DNA from 4 places in the Streptomyces sp. NPDC051684 genome. Region 4 is predicted to be linked to each of the others. Evidence: riboswitches for the same ligand, from Rfam matches in the RefSeq annotation. Region 4 holds a riboswitch; each other region holds the start of a gene.
What was found. A riboswitch is a leader RNA that binds a small molecule or an ion and turns the genes downstream of it on or off. The one in region 4 is predicted to bind cyclic di-AMP.
Positions count from the first base shown of each region.

Region 1 (7,122 bases), on a different contig from region 4:
GTCGGCGAGGAACACATGCTCAAGGCCCTCCGGTGACATGTCGACGAGGCGCTCCACGAGCCGTACCGCCGGCTCGTGCGTCAGGCCGCCGAACATCACATGGCTCATCCGTCCCAACTGGCCGCGCGCCGCCTCGTCGAGCACCGGATGGCCGTAGCCGTGGATCGCCGACCACCACGACGACATCCCGTCCACCAGTTCGCCGTGGTCCGCGACCCGCAGCCGGACCCCGGCCGCCGACTCGACGACCAGGGGCGTCTGCGTGCCGGGCATCGGACCGTACGGGTGCCAGACGTGCCGCCGGTCCAGGTCGAGCAGTTCGGCCACGTTCAGCTCAGGCATTGGGCGCCAGATCCGTTCCCGCGCCCCGGCGACGTACGGCGACGAGATCGGTCCGCGCCCCCTCGGTGTCGGCGGCGGCCTCGCCGTCGGTCCCGGTCTCCGGTGCGGGCGCACACGTCGAACCGCAGCCGCCCGCGGCCCGGTGCTCGGGCAGCGTCACCTGCTCCGTGCCCTCGACCTCGAAACCGGCGTCCGCGATCATGTCCAGGTCGGTCTTCCCCGCCTGGCCCTCGCTGGTCAAGTAGTCGCCCAGGAAGATGGAGTTGGCGATGTGCAGCGCGAGCGGCTGCATCGAGCGCAGGTGCACCTCGCGGCCGCCCGCGATCCGCACCTCCACGTCCGGGCACACGAACCGCACCATGGCCAGGATCCGCAGACACCGCTGCGGCGTCAGGTTCCACTCCTTGGCCAGCGGCGTCCCCTCGAACGGGATCAGGAAGTTCACCGGCACCGAATCGGGGTCGAGTTCGCGCAGCCCGTAGACGACATCGACCGGGTCCTCGTCGCGCTCGCCCATCCCCGCGATCAGACCGGAGCAGGCCGACAGGCCCGCCTCGTGCGCCTTGTTCACGGTGTCGACGCGGTCCGCGTACGTGTGCGTCGTCGTGATGTCGCCGTACGTCGCCTCGGAGGTGTTGAGGTTGTGGTTGTACGCGTCCGCCCCCGCGCCGCGCAGCCGTTCCGCCTGCCCCTCGTCGAGCAGGCCGAGGCAGGCGCAGATCTCCACGCCCTCGTTCTCGGACTTGATCGCATCGATGGTGCGCGCGACCCGGTCCACGTCCTTGTCCGTGGGGCCGCGCCCGCTTGCCACCAGACACACCCGCTTGGCGCCGCCCGCGACCCCGGCGGCCGCCGCCTTCGACGCCTCGTCGGGCTTCAGCCAGGTGTACTTGAGGATCTCCGCCTTCGACCCCAGGCGCTGCGAGCAGTACGAGCAGTCCTCCGGGCACAGACCCGACTTGAGGTTCACCAGATAGTTGAGTTTCACCCGCCGCCCGAACCAATGGCGGCGCACCTTGCCGGCCGCGGCCACCACGTCGAGCAGTTCGTCGTCGGACGTCGCGAGTACCGCGAGCGCCTCTTCACGGCTCGGCAGTTCGCGCCGAAGCCCCTTGTCCACCAGCGTGTTCAGCAGGTCCATGGGCCCTGATCCTTACCTATCCCGTGCCCTCGGGGAAAGGAGACTCTCTACAAAGGACGGCGTACGTCGTGTGGGTATTGCCACACCCTGCCCGAGTGGCGCGGCCGCTAGTGTCTGTGCATTACCTACAAAGCAGCGCTCACCCGTTGCCGGACTCGCAGAGGGACACATGGCCACGCCCCACACACCCGCGTTCGGCTGGATCGGAGCCGAGCGGCGCGCCCGCGAGGCCGCGGGACTCGTCCGCACCCTGCGCCCGCGCCCCGCGGACAGCCCGGTGCTCGACCTCGCGAGCAACGACTATCTGGGCCTCGCCCGGCACCCCGAGGTCGTCGAGGGTGCGGCCGACGCCGCGCGCCGGTGGGGCGGCGGGGCCACCGGGTCCCGCCTGGTGACGGGCAGCACCGAGCTGCACGCCCGCCTTGAGCGGGAACTCGCCGAGTTCTGCGGTTTCGAGGCGGCCCTCGTGTTCTCCTCGGGGTACGCCGCCAACCTCGCCGCCGTCACCGCGCTCGCCCCGGGCGCCTCACTGATCGTGTCGGACGCGGGCAACCACGCCTCGCTGATCGACGGCTGCCGGCTCGCCCGGGGTGCCACCCACGTGGCTCCGCACGCGGACCCGGAAGCCGTCCGCAAGGCGCTCGGCACACATGACGGGCCGGCCGTCGTCGTCACCGACTCGGTGTTCTCGGTGGACGGCGACCGGGCGCCCGTCGTCGAACTCGCGCAAGTGGCACGGGAGTTCGGTGCGGGGTTGATCATCGACGACGCGCACGGGCTCGGTGTCGTGGGGCCGGGTGGACGCGGCGTCCCGCACGCGGCGGGCCTCGCGGGCGCGGCGGACACCGTCGTCAGCGTCACCCTGTCCAAGTCGCTGGGCAGTCAGGGCGGCGCGGTCCTCGGTCCGGCCCACGTCATCGACCATCTCGTCAACGCGGCCCGCACGTTCATCTTCGACACGGGCCTCGCTCCGGCCGCCTGCGGCTCGGCCCTCGCGGCGCTGCGACTGCTGCGCCGCGAGCCCGAACGCGCCGCGCGTGCACGACACGTGGCGACGTCGCTGCATCAACTGCTGCTGGGCGAGGGCCTGTTGGCGGGACGGCCCGACGCCGCGGTCGTCTCCGTGCGCGCTCCCTCGCCCGACGCGGCCGTCCGCTGGGCGGCCGACTGCCGGGACGCGGGGCTCTCGGTGGGGTGCTTCCGGCCGCCGTCCGTGCCTGACGGCATCGCGCGGCTGCGGCTGACCGCCCGCGCCGACCTCACGGAGACCGAGGTCGCCGAGGCCGTCCGGGTGATCAGCCGCACTGTCCCGAACGGGGCTGCTACCGCAGGGAGTTGACGAAGCTCCGCCAGGTCTCGGACGTGAACAGGAGCGCGGGGCCCGCCGTGTGCTTGGAGTCCCGGACGGCCAGCAGTCCGGTCGTCACGCTCGTCCTCAACGGCGCTGTCTCCACGCAGTTGTTGGCGCCCGTGCTGCGGCTGCTGCGCCGCCATCGGACGCCCCTCAGCGACGTACTGCACGCAATGGTCATGGTGCCTCCTCACGCGGTGCCGGCGCACGACGAGGTGTCGGCGTCCTCGCTTACCCGGCAATCTTTGCGATGAATTCCAGTGAATCCTCGGGTGACCTGGCATGGAGCAGAAGAGCGTCGAAGGCGTCCGTGTACGCCTTGAGGTCTTCTTTCCGTTCGAGGTAGAGGCTACTCGTCAAATGGTCGAGAACAACCACATCCAGATCAGATGTGTTCGGAAAAGAGAACACAACGAAAGGTCCCGTCAGGCCGATATGGCCTCCGGACGAGAACGGAAGCACCTGGATCCGGACATGCGGCATCGACGCCGCCTCGGTCAGATGTGTCAACTGCCGTCGCAGCACGCCGCTCCCGCCCACCTCGCGGCGCAGCACGGCCTCGTCGAGCACGGCGGTGAGCCGCAGCGGCGGCTCGGCGCGCAGCACGTCCTGGCGCGCGAGCCGCACCTCCACCAACGCGTCGATGTGTCGGTCCGGTGCCCCGTTCAGCACCGAACATGTCACCGCGTGCGCGTACTCGGGCGTCTGCAGGAGCCCCGGTACGACACTCGTCTCCAGAGTCCTGATGCGGCACGCCTGTGACTCGAGGCTGATGAAATCGCGGTACGCGGGCGGCAGCAGACCGCGGTACGCGTGCCACCAGTGGTGCCCGCCCGCCTCGTCGCCGCCGGCCAGCGCGACCAGCAGCTCGCGGGTCCGGGGATCGCTGGCCTCGAAGGCGTCGAGCAGCCGCAGCACGTCCGAAGGCTTCACGCCACTGCGCCCTGTCTCGATCCTGCTCACCTTCGACTGGTGCCAGCCGACGAGCCTGGCCGCCTCCCCGCTCGTGAGGCCGGCCTGGACGCGCAGCGTCCGCAATTCGGCACCGAGCTTGCGGCGGCGTACCGCGGGACCGTATTTCATGGAGGACTCCTCGGGCTCCTCGCGTCACCCGGCCGGACTCCCTCCCGGCCGCACGGGACGCGTGTCTGAGCCGACGGTAGAGGACACAGCGTGCCTCGGCCCAAATACGGTCCACCGTCGCAGAGTTCACCGCATCGAGCGACAGATATATGCATATCTTGGGGGATCGGCACCACAGTGGGACGTCCAAGTGGCAATCTGGCGCGAAGCAGTTGCCGGGGCCCGCGCGCGAGCGATCCGCGAGGCCGGACGAGCCACCTCGGCGGGAAAGGGACACGTCGCCATGGCAGACCACCAGGAAGCATCCGTCACGCTGCCGAGCGATCCCGCCTCGGTCTCGGCCGCCCGCAGGTATGTCGCCTCCGTCCTCGCGGAGTGGGGCATGGCGTCGGGGACGGACGCGGCGGACACCGTCCGCCTGATCGTGTCCGAACTCGCGACGAACGCGGTGCAGCACACCCTCGGGCAGTCCCCCACGTTCACCGTCGACGTGGAGCTGGACCGCGACGAGCGGCTGCGCATCGGTGTCACCGACAGTCACCCCCGCTATCCCAAGCGGCTGCCGGCCGCGGTCCAGCAGGACAACGGGCGGGGGATGGTCATCATCCGCTGTCTCACCGCGGAGTGCGGCGGCACCCTGACGGTGCGCCCGACCCCGGAGGGCGGCAAGACGGTGTGGATCACACTGCCGTGGGTGGCCCCGGTCAGTCGTCCCGCTTGAGGAGCGCGCGCCGCATCAGCCACGGGAGCAGTCCCCACAGCCCCACACAGACGCAGAACGCGCCGGCGCCGGCCGCGATCCCGCCGGCCCTGCCGACCGTCACATCGACCACGAGCAGCACGGACCCGCTCAGCGCGAGCACGAGCGCCGCCATCCCGTACGCCGCGAGCCGCGAGGACACCCGTACGATCCGCCGCTTCGCACCCAGCTGGAACAGCACCCGGTGCACCGCGGCCGGCGCCGTGAACAGCGCGGCCGCGATGACCGTGAGGAGCAACGTCGTGACGTACGTGGTCCGTTGGACCGTGTCGAGCGACGGGAAGCGGGGGGTGAACGCGAGCGTCAGCAGGAACGCGAACAGGAACTGCACGCCGGTCTGGGTGACCCGGAGCTCTTGGAGGAGCTCTCCGAAGTTCCGATCGGCGCGTTCCAGAGGCGTCTCGTTGCGCTCATGCATCCCCTACGAGTATCCGCTCGCGGTCCGCTCAAGCGCGAGCGCAGGGGTTCACCGCACCCGGCCGTACGACACGCTGTTCGTCCAGATCCGCTCCAGACGGACCACGGAACCGGTCTTCGGGGAGTGCCAGATGCGGCCTTTTCCGGCGTAGATGCCGACGTGGTAGATGCTGCGGCCGGAGCGGAAGAACACCAGGTCTCCAGGTGTGCGATGAGACCTGGAGATGTGCTTGGTCTTGTTGTACTGCTGGGCCGCGGTGCGCGGCAGCTTCTTGCCCGCCCGCTTGAACGAGTAGAGCGTGAGGCCCGAGCAGTCGAACCGGTGCGGCCCCGCGGCGCCCCACTTGTACGGTGCACCCTTCTTGGACGCGGCGACCTGCAGTGCCTTGACGGATGCCGTTGCCGCTGATGCTTCGGACGCGGCGCCGGGGACCATGAGCCCCGCGCCGGCGACGGCGATGGAGAGGGCGGAAGCGGTGCCCGCCCGGGTCAGCAGCGACGGAACACGATTCAGCGCAGTCATGCGCAACCCTTCGTCAACCGCCTGTGAAGGATGACCTGTCGGGTTCGGGTGGCGAAGTTGCCCGGCCGCGTACCGCGGCTTCACCCCAAGGGCCGTCCGGCGCGGCCTCTGACGAGGCGCGGCGGTGGCCCGTCGTGCTCGGGTCCTCCACTCCTGCCGATGCACTCCTGTCGACCTGGCATCCGCACGGCGGCAGGACTCGGCGTCCGTGCGGACCGCCCCGCCGCGGCGGCGGGGGCTTGTCGTCGCAACGGATCTTCACGCACGGCCGAGGCGAAATCCGAGTCGAACCGGCGGTAAGTGAGGCTCGTCACCCTTGACCCGTTCAGGTGGACGCTGCGCCTTTCGCCCCTGCCCGCCGAGACCCGACGAGCCCCGCACCAGCGGCGGAACGCCATATTCCGGCGGTTGCCTACGGCTCGTACGCAACTTTGCCGGGCTCATCCGCGTACCGGAGGCTAGGCCGTACGGGGTACCCCATCTGGGTCGTTTGGGTTGCGGCTCGACGGTTCGGGAAGCCCGGTGAGCGGTCGACGGCTTCACCTGACTTCAATTGGCTTCAAGTGAATTCAACTGACCGGTTCTGACGGCAGTGTGACCCGGTTGGTGCGCCGCTCCCCGTCCAGGACGCGCAGTGCCCGCGCCAGCGTGCTCGCGTGCACCCGGCTCTCGCCCCTCTGGTGCATCAGGTTCAGCGCGTCCCGCAGCTCGACGGCCCGGCTCACCAGCGCCTGCGCCGCGCGCAGGCCGCTGTAGGTGTCGTCGCCCCGGGCCGGGTTGATCCGCGCGATGAGGTCGACCACCTCCAGATAGCGGTCCACGAGCTCGCACTCGGCGCGGGTCATCGCGGGCAGCGGCGGCGGTTCGGGTGGATACATCGGCCGATCACCTCGTGCCGGGGGAGCGCAGGGTGGCGGTACGGCTCTCGACGACGTGGTCCACCAGTCCGTACTCCAGGGCCTGTTCGGCCGTCAGGACGGTGTCCCGCTCGATGTCCGCGCCGACCTGCTCCTTGGTGCGCCCGCTGTGCCGGGCGAGCAGCTCCTCCAACTGGTCGCGCATGCGCGTGAGTTCGCTCGCGTAGATCTCCAGGTCGCTCGGCTGTCCCTGGGCCGGCTCGGGCAGCGAGGGCTGGTCGAGCACCACGCGCGCGCCGGGCAGCGTCATCCGCTTGCCGGGTGTCCCCGCCGCGAGCAGTACCGCGGCCACGGACGAGCACTGCCCCAGGCAGGTCGTCGCGACGTCGCAGCCGACGAACTGCATGGTGTCGTAGAGCGCGGTCATCGCGCTGAACGAGCCGCCCGGGGAGTTGATGTACAGGGAGATGTCCTGGTCGGGCGCCAGGTACTCGAGGTGCATGAACTGTGCCATCACATCGTTCGCCGAGACGTCGTCGATCGGCGTCCCGAGGAGGACGATGCGCTCTTCCAGAAGCTTCGAATACGGGTCGAGGGTGCGGCTGCCCGAGCTGGTGTGCTCGGTGAACTCGGGCAGGACGTAGCGGC
Region 1 is NZ_JBITCS010000023.1:29,721-36,842, forward strand. Features, by position in the region: gene ACIA8D_RS26175 (adenosylmethionine--8-amino-7-oxononanoate transaminase) at 1-342, opposite strand, end outside; gene bioB (biotin synthase BioB) at 335-1,483, opposite strand; gene ACIA8D_RS26185 (8-amino-7-oxononanoate synthase) at 1,653-2,822, shown strand; gene ACIA8D_RS26190 (DUF397 domain-containing protein) at 2,806-3,015, opposite strand; gene ACIA8D_RS26195 (helix-turn-helix domain-containing protein) at 3,066-3,917, opposite strand; gene ACIA8D_RS26200 (ATP-binding protein) at 4,201-4,638, shown strand; gene ACIA8D_RS26205 (DUF6328 family protein) at 4,622-5,095, opposite strand; gene ACIA8D_RS26210 (C40 family peptidase) at 5,144-5,617, opposite strand; cyclic di-AMP (ydaO/yuaA leader) riboswitch at 5,621-5,832, opposite strand; gene ACIA8D_RS26215 (hypothetical protein) at 6,187-6,495, opposite strand; gene ACIA8D_RS26220 (ATP-dependent Clp protease proteolytic subunit) at 6,503-7,122, opposite strand, start outside.
Region 1: another riboswitch for cyclic di-AMP. It lies ahead of ACIA8D_RS26210 (C40 family peptidase); the one in region 4 lies ahead of ACIA8D_RS01325 (NlpC/P60 family protein).

Region 2 (7,122 bases), on a different contig from region 4:
GCGGAAACCCCACGCGCGACCCGCGGGAGCGCCCCCGCGAGCCCCCGAACGGGCCCGAGAGCGCGTAACAGCCACCAAGTGGGCCGATTTCCTTGTGAAGAAGTTCACGAACTTTCCCGACAGCATGTCGTGGCGGGGTGCCGGAAGCGCCCCGCAGGGTGCTCAGACGCTGTGCGGGGCGCTCAGGAGAGACACTTCCGGGCCTGTTTCCGGGCCGATTTTCGGGCCTGTTCTCCGGTCCTGTTTCAGGCGATGGACCAGGCGATCCCGTCGAGGATGTCGTGCTCGCTCACGACCACCTCGCGCGCCCCGATCCGCTCCATGATGAGGCGCAGCACGAGCACGCCCGAGGCGATGACGTCGACCCGGCCCGGGTGGATGACCGGCTTCAGCGCGCGCTGGTCGTGCGTGGTCTCAAGCAGCCAGTCCGTCAGCTCGGCGACCTTGTCGTACGAGATCCGGGAGTGGTGGATCGCCGCCGAGTCGTACGCGCTCAGGCCGAGCGCCAGCGCGGCCACCGTCGTGACCGAACCCGCGAGGCCCACCAGCGTGCGGGCCTCGGTCAGCGGCACCGTCTGATTGACCAGGTCGAGGGCCGCGCCGATGTCCTGCCGGATCGCCTCGATCTGCGCGGCGGTGGGCGGATCGGTGACCGTGCCGTCCGCGGCGACGAGGTGGCGCTCCGTCATCCGTACGCAGCCGATGTCCACGGAGCGCGCGGCGCGCACGGAGTCGTCGCCGACGACGAACTCGGTGGAGCCGCCGCCGATGTCGACGACCAGGTAGGGCTTGTCCAGGTCGGCCCGGCCCGTGAGTTCCTTCGTCGCACCCGTGAAGGAGAACGTCGCCTCCTGGTCACCGGTGATGACTTCGGGCTCGACGCCCAGGATGTCGAGGACGCCGCTCACGAAGTCCGCGCGGTTCTCGGCGTCGCGGGACGCGGAGGTCGCCACGAAGCGGAGCTTCTCGGCGCCGTGCTCCTTGATGACCTCGGCGTACTCGCGGCAGGCCGCGAAGGTCCGCTCCAGCGCCTCCGGGGCGAGCCGGCCCGTCTTGTCGACGCCCTGGCCGAGCCGGACGATCGTCATCCGACGGTCCAGGTCGACGAGTTCACCGGTTTCCGGGTTCGCGTCTGCGACGAGGAGGCGGATGCTGTTGGTGCCGCAGTCGATGGCGGCGACCCTGGTCATGCGGGTGAGCTCCTGAAGTCGTCGTGATGGTTACGGGAGCCGCTGGGGGCTCTGCCCCCAGACCCCCGCGCCTCAATCGCCGGCGGGGCTCGATTTTCAAGCCCCGCCGGCGATTGAGGAGGCCCGTCCGGCAGGACTTTCGGGAAGGGGCGGGGTGGGGTGGGGTGAGGGAAAGGGAATTCAGTCGGTGGGGGCGACGCAAGGGCCCTTTTTCCACCACTCCGGGAGCATCGCGATCGCCTCGTCGCCCAACGGGTTCACGCCGGGACCCGCGGCCAGCGAGTGGCCGACCAGGACGTGCAGGCACTTCACCCGGTCGGGCATCCCACCGGCGCTCGGGAAGCCCTCCAGGACCTCGATGGCGTCGCGGCGGGCGATGTAGTCCTCGTGGGCCGCACGGTACTGCCGGGCCAGCTCCGGGTCGGTCTGGAGCCGCTCCGTCATCTCCTTCATCACGCCGTTGGCCTCGAGCGTGCCGATCGCCGACGCCGCACGCGGACACGTGAGGTAGTACGTCGTCGGGAACGGGGTGCCGTCCTCCAGACGCGGGGCCGTCTCGACCACGTCCGGGTTGCCGCAGGGGCAGCGGTGCGCGATGGCGCGCAGGCCGCGCGGCGGGCGCCCCAGCTGCTCCTTGAACGCCTGGATGTCGGCGTCCGTGGGCGTGGTGGGCTCGGTCTGCGGCGGGGGAGTTTCCATCGCTCGGGTGTTTCCTTCAGTCTTTGTCAATTGTCCGCCTGGTCGGCCTTGTCGACGCCGTCCCAGACGTTGGAGTACCAGGGGCGGTCCTCCGCGCCCTGCTCGGCGCGCTCGGCGGCGGTGCGCTCGCTCGGCACCACGTAACCGGTCTCGCCCGGCATCACCATGTGCAGGCGCTCCCGGATCCGCTGCTCGGCGAACGCGTCGTCCTGCCAGCGGGCCTTCTGGTCGCGCAGCCTGTCGACCCGCTCCTTGGCCTCCTGCTGCTGGCGCCGCAGGTCCTCGATCTCGCCGCGCTGCGAGACGTACTGCCTTATCGGGTACGCGAGCGCGACCACGAGGGTGCACAGGACGAGGGCCAGCAGGGCCGCGCGGCCGGTGAGCCGGGAGCGGCGGGCCTGCCGCTTGTTCTGCGAGCGGTAGACGCGCTCGGCGGTCTGCTCGCCCAGCACACGCAGGCGGGTGGCCGTCGAGAAGCGATCTCTGGAGTCCCTGTCCCGTACCTTTCCGGGCATCGCCTCTGCTCCCGCCTCCCCGCTCACGTGCGTACGTCCCCGCACACGGTACGGGACCGAGTGCGGGGACGTACGTATCTACAGCGTCAGGGGTGGTCAGCCCTTGAAGCGCGGGAAGGCCGAGCGACCGGCGTAGACCGCCGCGTCGTCCAGGATCTCCTCGATGCGCAGCAGCTGGTTGTACTTGGCGACGCGCTCGGAGCGGGCCGGGGCGCCGGTCTTGATCTGGCCGCAGTTCGTGGCGACGGCCAGGTCGGCGATGGTGACGTCCTCGGTCTCGCCGGAGCGGTGGGACATCATGCACTTGAAGCCGTTGCGCTGGGCCAGCTCGACGGCGTCCAGGGTCTCGGTCAGCGAACCGATCTGGTTCACCTTCACGAGCAGGGCGTTCGCCGAGTTCTCCTCGATGCCGCGGGCCAGGCGCTCCGGGTTGGTGACGAAGAGGTCGTCGCCGACGAGCTGGACCTTGTCGCCCAGCTTCTCGGTGATGACGTTCCAGCCGGCCCAGTCGTCCTCGTACAGCGGGTCCTCGATGGAGACGAGCGGGTACGCGGAGACGAGCTCCTCGTAGTACTCCGTCATCTCGGCGGCGGAGCGCTCCTTGCCCTCGAACTGGTACTTGCCGTCCTTGTAGAACTCGGAGGCGGCGACGTCGAGGGCGAGGGCGATCTGCTGGCCGGGAACGTAGCCGGCTTCCTTGATGGCCTCGAGGATCAGGTCCAGGGCCTCACGGTTCGAGCCCAGGTTCGGGGCGAAGCCGCCCTCGTCGCCCAGGCCGGTGGCCAGGCCCTTGCTCTTCAGGACCTTCTTCAGCGTGTGGTAGACCTCGGCGCCCCAGCGCAGGGCCTCGGAGAAGGACTCCGCGCCGATCGGGGCGATCATGAACTCCTGGATGTCGACGTTGGAGTCCGCGTGGGACCCGCCGTTCAGGATGTTCATCATCGGCACCGGGAGAAGGTGCGCGTTCGGGCCGCCCAGGTAGCGGAAGAGCGGCAGGTCGGACGCCTCGGAAGCGGCGTGCGCGACGGCGAGCGAGACACCGAGGATGGCGTTGGCGCCGAGCGAGCCCTTGTTGTCGGTCGCGTCCAGGTCGAACATCGCCTGGTCGATCAGGCGCTGCTCGGTGGCGTCGTAGCCGACGAGCTCCGGGCCGATCTGCTCGATGACGGCGAGGACGGCCTTCTCGACGCCCTTGCCCTGGTAACGGTTCGGGTCACCGTCGCGGAGTTCGATGGCCTCGAAGGCACCGGTGGAGGCGCCGGACGGGACGGCAGCACGGCCGGTGCTCCCGTCGTCGAGGCCGACCTCGACCTCGACCGTGGGGTTGCCTCGGGAGTCCAGGATTTCCCGGGCTACGACGACGTCGATGGACGGCACGAGCATCTCCTTCTGGGATGTGACGAAGCTTGGCGGGCGGCCGTCGGACAACGGATCCCGCCCCCCTGAGCCTAACCGGCTCCCGGGCATCGGCCATCCGAACGCCCGCCTCGTGGACAACGCCGTTAGCGAAATGTTCCTTAACGGAACAAAAACAGCGACCCCCGCCCCGGCTGTGCCGGGGCGGGGGTCGCCGAAGTGAGCGGCCCGTGGGGACGGGGAGGGCGGCGGGACTCGGCGTCCGCCGATGCCGAGTCCGTGCCTGGGGGTCCTGGGCGGACCGGGCCCCTGCGCGGGGCCGGACGTCTTAGCTGAGGTGCAGCTGCTGACCCGGGTAGATCAGGTTGGCGTCCTTGACGATGTCCTTGTTCTTCTCGAACACCTGCTGCCAGGTCGTGCCGTGCGCCTCGGCGATCTTGCTGAGGGTGTCGCCGGACTTGACCTTGTACTCGCCGTCGCCCTTCTCGACCTTGTTACCGGTCGGGGTGGTGACGGTGTCCTGCTTCGGGGCCTCCTGCTTCGGGGCCTCCTGCTTGGGGGCCTCCTGCTGCTGCGGCTGCTGACGCTGCTCGGAGCGGTCGGCACGCTGCTGGGTCTCCTGCTTCGGAGCCTGCTGCTGCGACGAGTCGTCACCGCCACCCTCGTTCGGGGTGGAGGACAGGCCCGAGCCGCAGTTCGGCCAGGCACCGCTGCCCTGGGAGGCGAGAACCTTCTCGCCGACGGCTATCTGCTGCGCCTTGGACGCCTGGTCGGCGGTGGAGGCGTACTGGTCGCCGCCGTAGGCGGACCAGGTGGAGGACGAGAACTGCAGACCGCCGTAGAAACCGTTGCCGGTGTTGGTGGACCAGTTGCCGCCGGACTCGCACTGCGCGACCTGGTCCCACTCGGACGTGGTGGCGGCGGAGGCCGAGGTGGCACCCATCAGCGGCACGGCGACGGCGGCAGCGGCGACACCGCCGAGCGTGGCGACGCGGACGGCCTTGGACGGGCGGCGGTGCTTGTTCTTGCCGGAAAACAGCATGGAGATGTCTCCTCACCGACGCCTGCGAGGTGAGCTGTCGGGTTCGGACCAGTGAGTGTCCGGCAGACGCATCCTTGTGCGCTGCTTAACCCCAAGCCCGTCCGGTCTCCCGGAAGGGCGGCTTACCTGGGTCCCCCGCTCCTGCCTACGGCGCTTACGCGTCGACTGTTCCCGTACGGACGTTGGCAGGATTCGGCGTGACGTCCATCGGGGCCCGCTGAAGCGAGCGGTCACGAACGTAAGCGGTCGATCCGTCCGATTTCAAAGTCGATCAGGGGCTTTGAGACCCATGTCTCACTCGATCGACATCGGACAAAGCCCCTTCAACCGCCCCGAACCCCCGCTACCTTTTGTCCGATCCGTCCCCAAGATCCAGGCTCTGACCAGGAAGGATGAGGTCTGGGTCGGTACCGACCGTCTCCTTGTTCCGCTCATAGAGCGCGTCCCATCCGCCGTGCACGTCCTGGGTCTTCGCGATGTCCCAGAGGTTGTCGCCGGCGTGCACCTCGTACGTGTCGCCGGCGCGCTTGTCGTCGCGTGAGGCGTGCCGCCCCGCCCCCTTACGGGAGTCGGAACCGTCGTCGTCGGCGCGGTCGCCGCGGTGGCGGCCGGACGTGTCGCCGGAGGGCCGGGCGGACGGGGAGGCCGTCCCGGCGGGGGTGCCGTCAGAAGGCGCGTGGGACTTGTCACTTGACGGGCTCGACGACTCCGCCCCCTTGTTACCGGAGGTATCGCTCGTCTCGTCCGCCGTCGGGCGGTCCGAGGAGTCGGAGCCCGCGGACTCGTCGTGACCCTTGTCTCCCGAATCGGCGGATTCGGCGGATTCGGCGGAATCGCTGGACTCGGTGGAGTCGGCCGGATCCGTGGCGTCCGCGGAGCCCGCCTTGTCGGCGCCGCCATCTGCGCCCTCGCCCGACGACTTGTCGTCGTCACCGGAGTCGGACGACTCGGAAGGCTGCGCCGACGGTGACGCGGACACGCCCGGGTCGACGTCCGCCGAGCCGTCGTCCTTGGTGAGGTCCGAGGTGAGCGAGCACATCGGCCAGGCGCTCGGCCCCTTGTCGCCGAGAACCTTCTCGGCGACGGCTATCTGCTGCGAGCGGCTGGCCTGGTCGGCACGCGGGGCGTAGTCGAGCCCCCCGTACTCCTCCCATCTCTCCTGCGTGAACTGGAGGCCGCCGTAGTAGCCGTTACCGGCGTCCAGGCTCCACTGCCCACCGCTCTCGCACTCGGCGAGCTTGTCCCACGCCTGCGTGGTCGCGGCACTCGCGCCGCTCGCGGCGAACAGCGGGATCGCGATGGCGCTGCCGGTGACTCCGGCGGCGACGACGAGAGCAGGGGCCTGACGGGGGCGACGGTGACGACCGTTCCCGGAGAGCATGCGTTTGCCTTTCGCGAGACTGATGCTGCTACGCGCGACGGGTGGTGCAAGTGGTGCGGGTTGTGCATGTGTCGCGATGATCCGTGAACGTAGCGGCACTCGAACGCCTGTCACAAGTCGATGCAGCGTAGATCACGTGAAAGTCACATTGTTGACGCCCCGTCAGTTCCGGCCGGGTTCTGACGCGGGGTGAACTCCACCGGCAGCGTGCGCAGTCCACGCATAATGAGCCCGCCACGCCACCGCAAATCGGTCGGTTCCACCGCAAGTCGCAGGTCCGGGAGGCGCGTCAGGAGCGTGCCGAGAGCGGCCTGCCCCTCCAGGCGCGCGAGCGGGGCGCCGAGGCAGTAGTGGATGCCGTGTCCGTAGCCGAGGTGCTGGTTGTCGCGGCGGGAGAGGTCGAGGGTGTCGGGCTCGGTGAAGCGCGCCGGGTCTCGGTCGGCGGCGGCGAGCACGACGAGAACCGGGTCGCCGACGCCGATCTCCTGGCCGCCGATGGTCAGCGGCTCCCTGGCGAACCGCCAGGTGGCCATCTCCACCGGCCCGTCGAAGCGCAGCAGTTCCTCGATCCCGGTCTCCAGCAGGTCCCGCTCCCCCACCGCGATCGACTTCTGCAGGCGCTCGCGCTGTTCGGGGTGGGTGAGCAGGGCGTACGTGCCGTTGCCGATGAGGTTGACCGTGGTCTCGAACCCGGCGAAGAGCAGCACGAAGCACATCGCCGCCACCTCGTTCTCCGTGAGGTGTTCGCCGTGGTCGGAGGCGCGGATCAGGTCGGAGATCAGGTCGTCGGTGAGGTCGCCGCGCTTGCGGTGGATGAGGTCCACCAGATAGGCGCGGATCCGCTTCACCGCGCGTCCCACCCCGCCGCGCGGTCCCCCGCCGTGGCGGATCATCATGCCCGCCCACTCGCGGAAGTCGTCCTGGTCCTCGCGGGGGACG
Region 2 is NZ_JBITCS010000032.1:67,510-74,631, forward strand. Features, by position in the region: gene ACIA8D_RS31485 (exopolyphosphatase) at 246-1,190, opposite strand; gene ACIA8D_RS31490 (DUF501 domain-containing protein) at 1,371-1,889, opposite strand; gene ACIA8D_RS31495 (septum formation initiator family protein) at 1,916-2,404, opposite strand; gene eno (phosphopyruvate hydratase) at 2,501-3,781, opposite strand; gene ACIA8D_RS31505 (transglycosylase family protein) at 4,089-4,802, opposite strand; cyclic di-AMP (ydaO/yuaA leader) riboswitch at 4,807-4,965, opposite strand; gene ACIA8D_RS31510 (transglycosylase family protein) at 5,146-6,183, opposite strand; gene ACIA8D_RS31515 (cytochrome P450) at 6,327-7,122, opposite strand, start outside.
Region 2: another riboswitch for cyclic di-AMP. It lies ahead of ACIA8D_RS31505 (transglycosylase family protein); the one in region 4 lies ahead of ACIA8D_RS01325 (NlpC/P60 family protein).

Region 3 (7,122 bases), on a different contig from region 4:
GGCGTTCGACTCACACTCCTCCTGGGCGCCCAGCCGCTTCGTGATCAGACCGGAGCGGCACGTTTGTGCTGCTCGGAGCCTTCTCTGAGCAACGGAGCACCTGATGCTTCCAGGCATCCTTCCTTCTTCACGCGGGCACGGCCCGTCCCCGGCGCGCGCATGGCTGGTGCTGTGCGCGCTGTCCATGCTGCAGTTCTTCATCGCGGTCGACGTGACCGTGGTCAACATCGCCCTGCCCTCGATCGGCGCCGCCTTCGACGTCGACGGGCACACCCTGACCTGGGTCGTGGTCGGCTACACGGTCACCGGCGGCGGGGTGTTGATGCTGGGTGGCCGGCTCGCCGACCTGCTCGGGCGGCGACGCGTGCTGCTGCTCTGCGCCGGCCTGTTCGGTGCCGCGTCGCTGCTGGCCGGGCTGGCGCCCACCTTCGGCTGGCTGGTGGTCGCGCGGCTGCTGCAAGGGGTCGGCGAGGCCGTCGCGCTGCCGGCCGCGATGGCCACCATCGTCCTGATGTTCCCCGAAGGCCCGCGGCGGTCGCGGGCCTTGGGCGTGTGGGCGGCGGTGGCGAGCTGCGGCCTGGTGATCGGATTCGTCCTGTCCGGGATCGTCACCGCCCACTTGGGGTGGCGTTGGATCTTCCTGATCTCGGTCCCGTTCGTCCTGACCGTGCTGCTGGCAACCCTCTTCCTGGTCGAGGGGGACCGGCCCGTGGCGGCCAAGGCGGCTCCGGCGCTGGACCTTGGCGGTGCGCTGCTGCTGACCGCCTGCCCGTTGCTGTTCACCCTCGGAGTCGTCCAGGCCGGTGAACCGGGAACGCCCGCGTGGGCGGTGTTCGGGGCGCTGGCGGGGGCGGTGGCCGCCGGGGTCGGATTCGTGCGCGTCGAGGCGCGCTCGCACAATCCGCTGCTGCCGCTGCGCTTCTTCGCCCATCGCACGCGGGTGGTGGCCAACCTGACCACGATGCTGCTCAGCGGGGCGCTGTCGACCTCGTTCCTGCTGTTCACGTTCTACTTGCAGGAACGACTGGGCATCGGCCCGCTCGGCGCGGGCCTGACCATGCTGCCGCTGGCCGTTTCCCTGATCACCTTCTCGGTGCTCGTGCCGCGCCTGCTGGGCCGCTGGGGCGCACGCGCGTGCGTGCTCGCCGGCCTCGGCTTCACCGCGGCCGCGATGGCCGCCACCGCCCTCGTCGCGGCGCTGCGGGCCAACGGCCCCGCGATGATCCCGGCCATGCTCCTGATCGCGGCCGGGATGGGAGTCGGCCTCGTAGGGCTGCAATACCTCGCCGTCAGCGGCGTCAGCGAGGACGACGCCGGGATCGCCTCGGGCGTCCAACGCGCGGCGGACCAGCTGGGCGGCGCGAGCGGGGTGGCCGTCTGCGTCGGGATCGGGTTCGCTCCGGGCCTGCACTCCCTCGACCCGTTCCTCGTCGCCACCGCACTGGCGGCCACCGGGCTCGCGGTCGGTGCGGTCCTGGCCTGGCGCATGCCCGCGTCGGCTCCCGCAGGAGACGCGCGGGAACAGTCCGGGTGACCGCCGCCGGGCCACCCCGGCCCGGCGGCGCGGGCTGCGGATCAGGACGACCGCACTCCACAACCCGCACCCTCTGAGCGCGCGAACGCGATGCGGCGCCCGGAGAGAACCCCGGGCGCCGCATCGGAACGGGCCGACGAGCCGCTACCGCATCACGCGCTCACCTCACGTGCTCACGTCGCCTCAGGCGCTCACACCGTGCTCACTCAGGTACGCGATCGGGTCGATGTCCGAGCCGTAGTCCGCGGTCGTGCGGATCTCGAAGTGCAGGTGCGGGCCGGTGACGTTGCCGGTCGCGCCGGACTTGGCGATCTCCTGGCCGGCCGTCACGGTGTCGCCCTGGGCGACGCCGATCGAGGACAGGTGGCCGTACTGGGAGAAGTGGCCGTCGGCGTGCTCAATGACGACCTCGTTGCCGTACGCGCCACCCGAGCCGGTCGAGACGACGGTGCCGTCGGCGATCGACTTCACGGAGGTGCCGGTGGACACCGAGTAGTCGGCGCCGGTGTGGCTGCCGCTGGACCACATGGAGCCGGAGTTGCCGTAGCCGTTGCCCTTGGCGCCGTCGACCGGCGCCACGTAGTCGCCGGAGGCGGTCGTCTTGGCGCTCGCCTGCGTGGCGGCGGGCTTGGCGGCGGAGTCGCCCTCGGCCGCGGCGCCGAGGGTGAGCTTGACGCCGATCTTGAGGTGGTCCGCGTTGGAGCCGACCGCGTCCTTGTTGTCCTCGTACAGCTTCTTCCAGCCGCCGTCGACGTCCTGCGCCTTGGCGATCTTCGAGAGCGTGTCACCGGCCTTGACGGTGTACGTCGTGGTGTCGGCGGTGGCGCCGGACGTCGCGGCCTGCGCGCCACTGGCGCCCATCAGCGGCAGCACGATGGCCGCTCCGCCGGCGGAGGCGACGGCGGCGACCCGGGCGATGCGGCGGGAGGTCGAAAGGCGGTGCTTTCCCTTTGCGGGCATGCTGAATTTCCTCTCCGTCGCCTACGAGGTGAGCTGTCGGGTTCGGGCTGGAGATGCCCGGCCGCGCCCGGGGTACGGGCACGGCTTCACCCCAAGCCGCTTCGGGAAATCCCCTACGCGGCGTCTTGCGTGTGGGTCCCCCGCTCCTGCCGTGACGGGTAGTCGAAAGGAATCCGGGCGGCGGCAGGACTAGGCGTTCCGACCGGATTGATTGGTGACCGTAGGCGAACCGCAATGACGGCGACAACTGCCGAATTCACTTGCGGTGGCAATTCCTTGGGTTTCTGAGGCTTCCCTGTGTAACCCTGCGTCGACATTCTCCGCTTTACCAACGCCATACCTTCGGGGATTACTGGGGAGGCATTCCGGGCCGCCCGCCACACAGCGTCACGAACATGAGGCCGGTCACGCACACTCCCACAAGCCCCTTCGATTCATGCACAGTTGACACAGAAGTGGGCAAATCGGACAGATGGTTGCCTGTGGAACCGATGTCGTATCGTCAGGAGCGCGCCCACCGGTGACCCAACGCCGGTGCACCGATTGGGAGGAGCCCCTGTGACGCAGCACGCACCGTCCACCGAGCCCGAGCTGACCGGAGTGCGCAACTTCCGAGACGTGGGCGGCCTGCCCACCGTGGACGGCCGGCGCGTGCGCCAGGGCGTGCTGTTCCGCAGCGGTCACCTCGCCCATGCCACGGCCGAGGACTCGACCTTCCTCTCCTCGCTCGGCCTGCACACGGTCTTCGACTTCCGCAACGCCGCGGACCAGAGGCTGGAGGGCGCCGACGTCGAGCTCCCCGGCGTCCGCAATCTCAACCTGCCGCTCAACGACCCGGCCGACGGCGCCGAATTCTGGACCATGGTCCGCGACGGCGACATCGAGCAGCTGCGCCAGATCCTCTCCGAGGGCCGCGCGGCGAACCGCCTCGTCGACTCCTACCGCACCATGATCAAGGAGCGCACCGCCGAGCACAGCCGCGTGCTGCACTCCCTCGCCGAGGACAGCCTTCCCGCGCTGATGCACTGCGCGGCCGGCAAGGACCGCGCGGGCCTGTCGATCGCGGTGACGCTGCTCGCGGTCGGCGTGGAGCGCGACGCCATCGAGGCGGACTACCTCAAGTCGAACGAGAAGCACCGCCGCTACGACGTGCGCCGCTCCGCCACCGCGAAGGACGCCTACTCCCCCGAGGTCATGGAGCTGCTCAGCCCGCTCTTCGACGCCCGCATCGAGTACCTGAACGCCGGCCTCGAAACCATCGACGAGCAGTGGGGATCCACGGACCGCTACCTCGAAGAGGGCCTCAAGCTCACCGCGGCGACGCGCGAGCGGCTGCGCGAGCGCCTTCTGGACTGACCGCCGGGCGTCCCACGGTGCCGGTGACCGTGACCGTCGAACGTCACACGGTGCTGGTGACCGGCGAACGTCACACGGTGCCGGGCGTCACGCTCCGCCCGGCACCACCCCGCCTACCAGGACCCGACGTCACCCCCGTCGCGCAGTGCCGCCCGGGCCGGGAGGGTCACGGCGAGCAGGCCGAGGCACACCGCGCCCCCGGCGAACGTGCCGTACAGCAGCGGCGGTATGTACGGGGACTCCCCCGTCAGGCCGCGCATCATCGGCGTCAGCGTGATCAGCGCGATGGTGGTGCCCAGCACCACTCCCGCCGCCGACACCAGCAGGCTCTCCCAGCGCAGCATCCGCAGCACCTGGCGGCGTGTGGAGCCGACGAGGCGCAGCACGGTCAGTTCGCGACGGCGATCCAGGACCGTCATCACCAGCGTGTTGACCGCGGCGACGGCCGCGAAGCCGCCCAGGACCGCGGCCATCATGTAGTTGGACCAGGCGCCCAGTTCGTCGTCCACGCTCCGCGCGACCGCGTAGCCCGAGGCGTCGGTGACCTGCCCAAGCGCGGCGAGCGGTCCGGCGTCGCCACCGCGCACCAGCAGCGTGCTGTCGAAGCCCGAGGTGACGTGTCCGGTCAGGGACGCCCGGTCCATGGTCACCGCCGGCAGTCCGAGGCCCCGGCCGTAGACCGCGGCGACTTCCGGTCGGGCCTTCGTGCCGTCGGGGAGGTAGAGCGGCAGCTTGTCGCCGACCTTCACCTCCGCCGCCGTGGCGAGGGTCCTGTCGATGGCGATGCGGCCCGCACCCACCCGGTCCAGGCTGCCGCCGCGCACATCCAGGTCCTGCACCTTGGCGAGCTCGGCGCCGGAGCCCGAGATGCCCTGCGTCGCCGTCGCCTGCAACGACGTCTCGCCGCCCGAGTCGATCGGCACGAGCACCTGCGTATCCAGCAGGCTCACCGCCGCGTCGACGCCGGCGGCGCGGGCGGCCCGGTCCGCGGCGCCCGCGGGCAGGCCCGCCGGGTTGGTGACGACGTGGTCCGCCGTGACACCCGCACGCAGCTGCTCGGCGGAGACCCTGCTCTCGCTCGTGTGCATGAACACCAGCGTCGAGGCGAAGGCCATCGCCAGCACGATCGGCGTGATCGCGGAGGCCAACCGGCGGGAGTTCGTCCGGGAGTTGGCGGCCGCCAGCGAGGCGGAGGCGCCGCCACCGTGCAGCAGCAGGCCGAACAGCGCCGCGCACAGCCGGGCCACCAGCGGGCCCAGCAGAGCCACCGCGAGCATGAAGAGCATCACGACGCCGAGGGAGGCGTTCGCCGCGTCGGCGCCGCCGGTCGAGGCCGCGACCCCGGCGAGCGCCGAGCCGCCGCCCAGGGCCGCCAGGCCGAGCACGGTGCGGATGACACCCGGTCGCAGCCGCTCCACCGAGGCCTCGGCGAGCGCCTGCCCCGGCTTGATCCTCGCGGGCCTGCGCCCTGCGATCCAGCCCGCACCGAGCGCCGTGAGCAGCCCCGTCCCGACGGCGGCGACCAGCGGGATCCACGAGACGTGCAACTCGACCGCCTGCGGGACGGCCCCACGGTCCTTCAGTTGCCCGAACCACCAGTGGGCGAGCCCGATCCCCGGCAGGCACCCGAGCACCCCGGCGAGCGGCGCGACGAGCAGCGCCTCGGCGGCGACCGCCCGGCGGATCTGCCGCGGGGTGGCGCCGACGGCACGCAGCAGCGCGAACTCGCGGGTGCGCTGGCCGACCGAGAGGGCGACCGTGCCGGCCGCGGTGAACACGGCCACCAGCGTGGCGATCCCGCCGAAGGAGCCGCCGAGCGCGGTGAGCATCTCCTTGGCGTAGGCCAGGCCGTGGTCCTCGACCGCGCCGCGGTCGTCGCCGGTGAGCACCTGTGCGCCGGAGCCGTCGAGCGCCTTGCCCACGGCGGCGGACAGGGCGCCCGTGTCGGTGCCGTCCTTGGCCAGGACGGCGATGGCGTCGGCCTTTCCTGGGTGCCCGGACAGCGCGGGGGCCTCGGCGTCGGCGAACCAGGCCGTGGCCCCGCCGCCGGTCGCCGTGTCGGCCGCCCGGCCCGCCGCCGCGGTGTCGCCCGGCCCGGCCTCGGCCAGACCTGACACCCGGAACTGCGCGCGCCCGGCGGCCGTTTCGAGCGCGACCGTGTCGCCGACGCGGGCCTTCGCGGTGCGGGCCGCCGCGGCGTCGAGCACCACCTCGCCCGAGCGCGGCGCCGCTCCCCCGGTCAGCGTGGTGCCGGTGAAGGCGTGCGAGCCCCAGCCGTGGCCGGTGAGCGCGCCGCCGCCCTGCCGCACCGGGAAGGTGAAGTCCGCCACCGCGGCCTCGGCGCCCGGAACGTGGGCGGCCTTCGCGGCGAGGCTCGCGTCCACGCGCGCGGTGTCCGGCAGCGGGTAGGCGGACTCCTCGGGACCGTCGACGGTGTCGGCGACGAGGCGGGCGGACTGGTCGGCCGCCGCCACGACCGGTGCCTTCACGTACCGCTCGGCCGGAACCGAGGCGCGTACCCCCGACTCCAGCAGGCTGCCGCAGGCCGCGACGATCAGCGCCGACATCAGCAGCGCGACGAACGTGCCCGCGAACGAGGCGGGTTTGAAGCGGACGGCCGCCCGCGCGAGGCCATTGGGGGCGAGGCGCCTCATGCCGCCGCCCCCGCCATCGCACCCGTGCGGGACGTGCGGGCGACGAGCGTCGCCATCCGCGCCGCGATCCGCTCCGCCGAACCGCGCTCCAGGCTGTCGGCGAAGACACCGTCGGCGAGGAACAGCACGCGGTCCGCCCAGGCGGCCGCGGCCGGGTCGTGGGTGACCATGACGACGGTGGCGCCGAGGCTGTCCACCGCGTTCCGGAGCAGGCCGAGGACCTCGGCGGCGGTGCCGGTGTCGAGGGCGCCTGTGGGCTCGTCGGCGAACACCACGTCGGGGCTCGTGACCAGGGCGCGGGCGACGGCCACGCGCTGCTGCTGGCCACCGGAGAGCTCGCCGGGCCGGCGCCGCGCCTTGTCGGCGAGCCCGACCTGCGCGAGCATCGCGGCCGCGCGACGGCGGTCCTGGCGGCGCCCGGCCAGGCGCATCGGCAGTAGCACGTTCTGCTCCACGGTCAGCGACGGCAGCAGGTTGAACGCCTGGAACACGAAGCCAAGGCGGCTGCGACGCAGCTCGGTGAGCCGGTTCTCGCTCATCCCGGTGATCTCCGTGCCACCCAGGCGCACAGATCCCTCCGTCGGCCGGTCGAGCCCTGCGGCGCACTGCAGGAAGGTG
Region 3 is NZ_JBITCS010000031.1:93,396-100,517, reverse strand. Features, by position in the region: gene ACIA8D_RS31160 (MFS transporter) at 179-1,534, shown strand; gene ACIA8D_RS31155 (M23 family metallopeptidase) at 1,718-2,494, opposite strand; cyclic di-AMP (ydaO/yuaA leader) riboswitch at 2,498-2,669, opposite strand; gene ACIA8D_RS31150 (tyrosine-protein phosphatase) at 3,053-3,850, shown strand; gene ACIA8D_RS31145 (ABC transporter permease) at 3,964-6,504, opposite strand; gene ACIA8D_RS31140 (ABC transporter ATP-binding protein) at 6,501-7,122, opposite strand, start outside.
Region 3: another riboswitch for cyclic di-AMP. It lies ahead of ACIA8D_RS31155 (M23 family metallopeptidase); the one in region 4 lies ahead of ACIA8D_RS01325 (NlpC/P60 family protein).

Region 4 (7,122 bases):
AAGATCTCTTCGAAGACACGGGACTGCGCGTTCGTCCGGTAGAAGACCGCGACGTCGCCCGCGAGCGCGTCGCCCGCGTCGGTGAGCCGGTCGATCTCGTCGGCGATGAACTGCGCCTCGTCGTGCTCGGTGTCCGCGACGTAGCCGGTGATCTGGGCGCCGGGGCCCTCGTTGGTCCACAGGTTCTTCGGGCGGCGCGATTCGTTGCGCTCGATCACCGCGTTCGCCGCGCTGAGGATGGTCTGCGTGGAGCGGTAGTTCTGCTCCAGCAGGATCGTCTTCGCGTTGGGGTAGTCGTCCTCGAAGTCGAGGATGTTGCGGATCGTGGCGCCGCGGAAGGCGTAGATCGACTGGTCCGCGTCACCCACGACGCACAGCTCGGCCGGGTCGGCGCCCTCGCCCTCGGCGGGACCGACCAACTCGCGCACCAGCGCGTACTGCGCGTGGTTGGTGTCCTGGTACTCGTCGACGAGGACGTGGCGGAAGCGGCGGCGGTAGTGCTCGGCGACGTCCGGGAACGCGCGCAGCAGGTTGACCGTCGTCATGATCAGGTCGTCGAAGTCCAGCGCGTTCGCCTCGCGCAGGCGTGCCTGGTACATCGCGTAGGCCTGGGCGAGGGTCTTCTCGAAGCCGTCGGCGGCGGTCGCGGCGAAGTCCTCCTCGTCGATCAGCTCGTTCTTGAGGTTGCTGATCTTGGCGCTGAAGGACTTCGGCGGGAACTTCTTCGGGTCCAGGTCCAGGTCGCGGCAGACGAGCGCCATGAGCCGCTTGCTGTCGGCGGCGTCGTAGATCGAGAAGGAGGACGTGAAGCCGAGCTTCTTCGACTCGCGGCGCAGGATGCGCACGCACGCGCTGTGGAAGGTGGAGACCCACATCGCGTTCGCCCGCGGGCCCACCAGGTCCTCGACACGCTCCTTCATCTCGCCCGCGGCCTTGTTCGTGAACGTGATCGCGAGGATCTGGCCGGGGTGCACGCCGCGCTCGGCGAGCAGGTACGCGATGCGGTGCGTGAGGACGCGGGTCTTGCCGGAGCCGGCGCCCGCGACGATGAGCAGCGGAGTGCCGCCGTGCACGACGGCCGCCTGCTGGTTCTCGTTCAGCCCCTCCAGGAGGGTCGCCGAGTCGAGGACGGGGCGCGGGGCGCCGTCCCGGTAGTACGCGTCCCGCTCCGGGGGCACGCCGAACAGCCCGTCCGGCATCGGCTCCGGGGCCCCGTCGTCGTACTCGGGGTCCGGAGGCGGCGGCGGGGGTTCCTGCTCACCGCTCGGAGAGCCGGGCGCGCCCTTCTGGAGGCCGGTCAGGAAGCTGTCGTCAAAGAGGCTGCTCATCGCTCTACGAGTCTAGGCCGCCCCACTGACAACCTGTGGCTGCCTTCGGAACTCCAAGAGCCCGCCGGAGGGCAGATCACGAAAATGTATCGGGCATATCGAACATCAACCTTCACAGCAGCCACACGAGTTGGCTACGGTGCAGCCGGGCAGCCCGTCCCCCCGTCCGCGAATGTCGCGGCGAACGGGAAGCCCCCGCCGAGTCCCGTACGCCGCGAGGCAGGGAACCGGGGACCCAACCGACCTTGGGGTGAATCGGTCAGCCGACCGTAGGGCAGCCTTCCGCGCACCACGCCCGAACCCGACAGCTAACCCGGTAGGCGGACGACGGAAGGAGTCGCCTGCCTTGGCGTCGCACCGCAAGCCCCGCAGCCGGTCCCGGATGACGGGCGGCCTCCGCACGACCCCCGCGGTCGGCATCACCACCGCCGCCCTCACCTCCGTGGCCCTGCTCTCGCAGACCGCACAGGCCGCGCCCGCGCAGCCGTCGTCCAAGCCGCGCCTCGAAGAGGTGCAGAAGAAGGTCGACACCCTCTACCGGCAGGCCGAGGTCGCCACCCAGAAGTACAACGGGGCGAAGGAACGGACCGACGCCAAGAAACAGCAGGTCGACAAGCTCCTCGACGATGTCGCGCAGCGCACGGAGGACATGAACACGGCCCGCCAGAAGCTCGGCAGATACGCCGCTGAGCAGTACCGCTCGGGCAGTGTGAGCGACACCGCGACCATGTTCCTCGCGGACGACCCGGAGGACTACTTCTCGCAGCGCCAGCTGATGAGCCGGCTGACCGACGAGCAGAAGAAGTCGATCGACGACTATCAGAAGCAGACGCGCGAGACCGCGAAGAAGCGCACCGAGGCGCAGTCGAGCCTTGAGGACCTCACCGACTCGCAGACGGAGCTGAGGTCCACGAAGGAGACCGTGCAGACGAAGCTCTCCGATGCGCGGCAGCTGCTGTCCAAGCTGACCGCCGAGGAGAAGGCGCGGCTCGCGGCGATCGAGAAGGCCAAGGAGGAGGCCGCCCGCAAGAAGGCGGCGGAGCTGGCCGCCAAGCAGAAGGCCGCGGAGGACGCGAAGCGGAAGGCGGCCGAGCGGGCGAGGGAGCAGGAGCAGTCGTCCGGCTCGTCCTCCGGTTCCTCTTCCGGATCCTCGTCCGGTTCCTCGGACGCCTCGTACGCGACGAAGGCCGCGCAGGCGCTCGCGTTCGCCAAGGCGCAGGAGGGCAAGCCGTACGTGTGGGGTGCCACGGGACCGGACTCGTACGACTGCTCGGGTCTGACGGCGGCGGCGTGGAAGTCCGCGGGGATCTCGCTGCCGCGCACGACCTGGGACCAGGTCGAGATCGGCAAGACGGTGCCGCTCTCCGACATCCAACCCGGTGACCTGGTGTTCTTCTACGACGACATCAGCCACGTCGGCCTATACATGGGCGACGGCATGATGGTCCACGCGCCGAAGCCGGGCGCGGTCGTGCGCGAGGAGTCGATCTACTACGACGGCACGTCGTCGATCCACAGCGTGGTGCGGCCTGCCTGAGCCCGGCCGGCGCTGCCGATGACGCCAGTGATCAGGTCCAGAGCACCGCAATGAAGATGTTCGCGACGGTGAGCGCGCCGACCGTCGCGAACAGGCCCTTCTCCGCCTTCTCCTCGTCCCGCTTCACATAGACGATGCCGAGGATCACGATCAGGATGGCGAGCTTCACGCCGATCTTGATGTTGTTGACGGTGCTGCCGTCGGCCTGGTTGAGGCCGACCAGGGCGACACCGGTCACCAGCATGGTCAGGGCGCCGTGCAGCATCGCCTTGTTGAAGCGGGCCGTGCCCTCCTTCATCGCCGACATCTGCGTGAGGAAGCCGCCGAGCAGCGAGGCGATGCCGATGATGTGCAGACCGACGAAGAGGTTGATGAGTACGTCCATGGGGCCGGAGCCTACTTGGGCCCGTTTCGGACCACTTCGGAGGCCCAGCGGTCACCCTCTGCCACCACCCGTAACAAATGGGCCAGTTGCGAACAATCAGCCACCAACCCGTTACGCGGAGGTTTAGCGTCCTTGCTCAGGTGACCGGCTCCCCACCGCCGCCCGGGCCAGGGGCGGCAGTCGGACACCACCGCCGAGAAAGGTCCGGCGGCGACCCGCTCCCCCTGTGCGGGCCGCCGCCGGACGCGCGACCGGGGCTCGTGCGGTTCGCGGGCGGCCCCCAGAGGAGGACCTTGTGCCGGCAGCACACCGCAAGCCCCGACCGCGTCCGCTCAGCGCCGGCAGGGCCCGCACCGCGGCCACCCTCGCCCTCGCCTCCGCGGCCGGCGTCACCGCCCTCGACGGCGGGGCGGCGCACGCGGAGCCTGAGTTCAGCCCCGCCCAGGTGAAGGCGAAGGTCGACCGGCTGTACCAGGAGGCGGAGGTCGCCACCCAGAAGTACAACGGCGCGAAGGAGCAGGCGGACGGCGCGCGCAAGAAGGTGGACGCCCTCCAGGACGAGGCGTCCCGGCGCACCGAGTCCCTCAACTCCGAGCGCGCGAAGCTGGGTTCGGTGGCGGCCTCCCAATACCGCACGGGAGGCGTGGACCCGTCGGTCCAGCTGCTCCTTTCCTCCTCCCCCGACGCCTATCTCGACAAGGCCTCGCTCACGGAGCGCATCGGCGCGCGGCAGGCCGCCGCGGTCACCCGCGTACAGGGCGAACTCCGCGAGATCGACCAGCTGCGCGGCGACGCCGACGGCACGCTCTCCGAACTGCGCGCCAAGAAGGCGGAGCTGGCGGACAACAAGAAGAAGGTGAAGCGAAAACTCTCGGAGGCCCGCCGCCTCCTCGACCGCCTCACCCCCGAAGAGCGCACCTCTTCCGCCGCACAGAGCGGGCACGCCTCACGCTCCGCGGAGCGCGCCGACCTCTCCCAGGCCCCCAACTCCCGCGCCAAGGCCGCGATCTCCTTCGCCTACGGCGCCCTTGGCAGCCCCTACGTATGGGGCGCCACCGGTCCCTCCGCCTTCGACTGCTCGGGCCTGACGCAGGCCGCGTACAAGGCGGCGGGGGTCTCGATCCCCCGGACCACCTACAGCCAGATCGACGCCGGACAGCGGGTCCCGAAGTCCCAGCTCCAACCCGGCGACCTGGTCTTCTTCTACTCCTCGATCAGCCACGTGGGCCTCTACATCGGAGGCGGCAAGATGATCCACGCCCCGAACCCGAGCGCACCGGTGCGGGTGGCCCCGATCGACGAGATGCCGTTCGCGGGGGCGACGCGGGTGGCGTGAGCCGCGCCGTCAGGCGGTGTGCGCCGCCAGTGCCCCGACGATCTCCGGCCACAGCTCGCGGGGGCGGTCGTGGCCCATGTCGGGCAGCAGCAGGAGTTCGGCTCCGGGCACCAGTTCCGCGGTGCGGCGGCCGCCACTGGGGTCGATCAGTGTGTCGTCCAGGCCGTGGATCACGAGCGTCGGCACCTTGAGCTTCCGCAGGCCGTCCGCGCGGGAGCCGCTGAGGACCATCGCCCCGAGCTGCCGCCCGACTCCTGCCGGGTAGTAGGCACGGTCGTAGCCGCGCGCCGCCAGGTCGCGGAGGTACTCCGCATCGCCGTGGCGCTTGGACGCCCACAGCAGGGAGCTGTCCGCCGCCGCGACGTAGCCCTCGCGGTCGGACGGCTTCGGCGCGAACAGCGCGGCCTGCGCCTGCGGCGAGGACTGCCCGTACTCGGGCTCGCCCGTCGTCGACATCATCGAGGTCAGCGTCAGGACGCGCTCCGGCCGGGAGATCGCCATCGTCTGGGCGATCATGCCGCCCATGGACGCGCCGACCACGTGCGCCTGCTCGATGCCGAGCGCCGTGAGCAGGCCGAAGGCGTCGTCGGCCATGTCCTGGAGGCGGTACGGGATCATCGCGAGGGCGGTGGGGAGGTCGCCGCCGCTCACCGCGGCGATGAACTCACCCATGTTCACAGGGTGTGCGTCGAACTTCGTCGACAGACCGCAGTCCCGGTTGTCGAAGCGGATCACGTACCGGCCGCGCCCCGCGAGCTCCGCGCAGAAGTCCTCGTCCCAGGCGATCAGCTGGGCACCGAAGCCCATCACGAGCAGCACGGCCGAGTCTGCCGGGTTCCCGAAGGTGTCGTACGCGAGCGAGACCTCGGGCGACACGTCGACGATCGGCACTACTCCGCCCGCCCCGTGAGCGCCACCGTCACACCGAGGCCCACCATCGCGAGCCCGCCCGTGCCGCCGACCGCCGCGAGGCGGCGTGGGGAGCGGGCGAACCAGGTGCGGGCCGTGGCCGCGGCGAGGCCCCAGAGGCTGTCCGAGGCGATCGCGATGACGTTGAACACCAGGCCGAGGAGCAGCATTTGGAGCACCGTGTGCCCCGCCTCCCGGTCGACGAACTGGGGCAGCACGGCCGCGAAGAAGACGATCGTCTTGGGGTTCGCGACGCCCACCGCGAAGCCCTCCCAGAGAGTGCGCAGCGTGCTGCCGCGTCCCGCCTGGCTCCGCTCCTCCTCGAACACCGCGCGCAGCGACCGCCGTTGCCGGAACGCCTTGACGCCCAGGTAGATCAGGTACGCGGCGCCCACCAGCTTCAGCGTCATGAAGATCGCCACCGAGCGCTCGACGAGCGAGCCGATGCCGAGGGCCACGGCGATCACGAGGACGTACGCCCCCAGGGTGTTGCCCGCGACCGTCGTCAGCGCGGCGCGGCGGCCCTGCGCGAGGGCGCGGCCGACGACGAAGATCACGCTCGGGCCCGGGATGACGATCAGCAGCAAGGACATCGCCGCGAAGGCGAGGAGACGGTCGGCGGACATCATGGGGTCCATTGAGGCACGGCGGGCGCCTTCCGCCAAGCGGATTTCGCCCCGGCCGGCCGGCGCTCACACCAGCCGGCGCGCCGTCGCCCACCGGGTCAGCTCGTGCCGGTTGGAGAGCTGGAGCTTGCGCAGCACCGCCGAGACGTGCGACTCCACCGTCTTGACGGAGATGAAGAGCTGCTTGGCGATCTCCTTGTACGCGTACCCGCGCGCGATGAGGCGAAGGACCTCCCGCTCGCGCTGGGTGAGGCGGTCCAGGTCCTCGTCCACCGGGGGCGCGTCGGTGGAGGCGAAGGCGTCGAGGACGAAACCCGCCAGCCTCGGCGAGAAGACGGCGTCGCCCTCCTGGACGCGGAAGATGGAGTTCACGAGGTCCGTGCCGGTGATCGTCTTCGTGACGTAGCCACGGGCGCCGCCGCGGATCACGCCGATCACGTCCTCCGCCGCGTCCGAGACCGACAGAGCCAGGAAGCGCACCGGGTTCTCCGCGTCCGCCATCATCTGGGCGCTGCGGCGCAGCACTTCGACGCCTCCGCCGCCGGGGAGGTGCACGTCGAGGAGGACGACCTCGGGCCGCGTCGCCGCGATCACCGTGATCGCCTGGTCGACGTCGGCGGCCTCGCCGACCACCTCGACGCCCGTCTCCTCGGTGCGGCCGATCTCCGCCTGGACGCCGGTGCGGAACATCCGGTGGTCGTCGACCAGGACCACTCGTACCCGTCGTGTCTGAGCTGCCTCGTCGGTCATGACGTCCCTTCCGCCCTCTTCATGGTCAGTTCGACCTCCGTGCCGCCGTCCGGGACCGCCCGCAGCCGGGCCGTCCCGCCGTTGCGCTCCATCCGGCCGATGATCGATTCTCTTACGCCCATGCGGTCGGGCGGGATGGATTCGAGGTCGAAGCCGGGGCCCCGGTCGCGTACGGACACGAAGACCGTGTCCCCGTCGACGTCGCCCTCCACCTCCGCGTACACCTGGACGGCGCCGCCCCCGCCACCGTA
Region 4 is NZ_JBITCS010000001.1:279,189-286,310, forward strand. Features, by position in the region: gene pcrA (DNA helicase PcrA) at 1-1,328, opposite strand, end outside; cyclic di-AMP (ydaO/yuaA leader) riboswitch at 1,515-1,667, shown strand; gene ACIA8D_RS01325 (NlpC/P60 family protein) at 1,675-2,865, shown strand; gene ACIA8D_RS01330 (hypothetical protein) at 2,897-3,250, opposite strand; gene ACIA8D_RS01335 (NlpC/P60 family protein) at 3,546-4,586, shown strand; gene ACIA8D_RS01340 (alpha/beta fold hydrolase) at 4,596-5,477, opposite strand; gene ACIA8D_RS01345 (LysE family translocator) at 5,477-6,124, opposite strand; gene ACIA8D_RS01350 (LuxR C-terminal-related transcriptional regulator) at 6,188-6,871, opposite strand; gene ACIA8D_RS01355 (PspC domain-containing protein) at 6,868-7,122, opposite strand, start outside.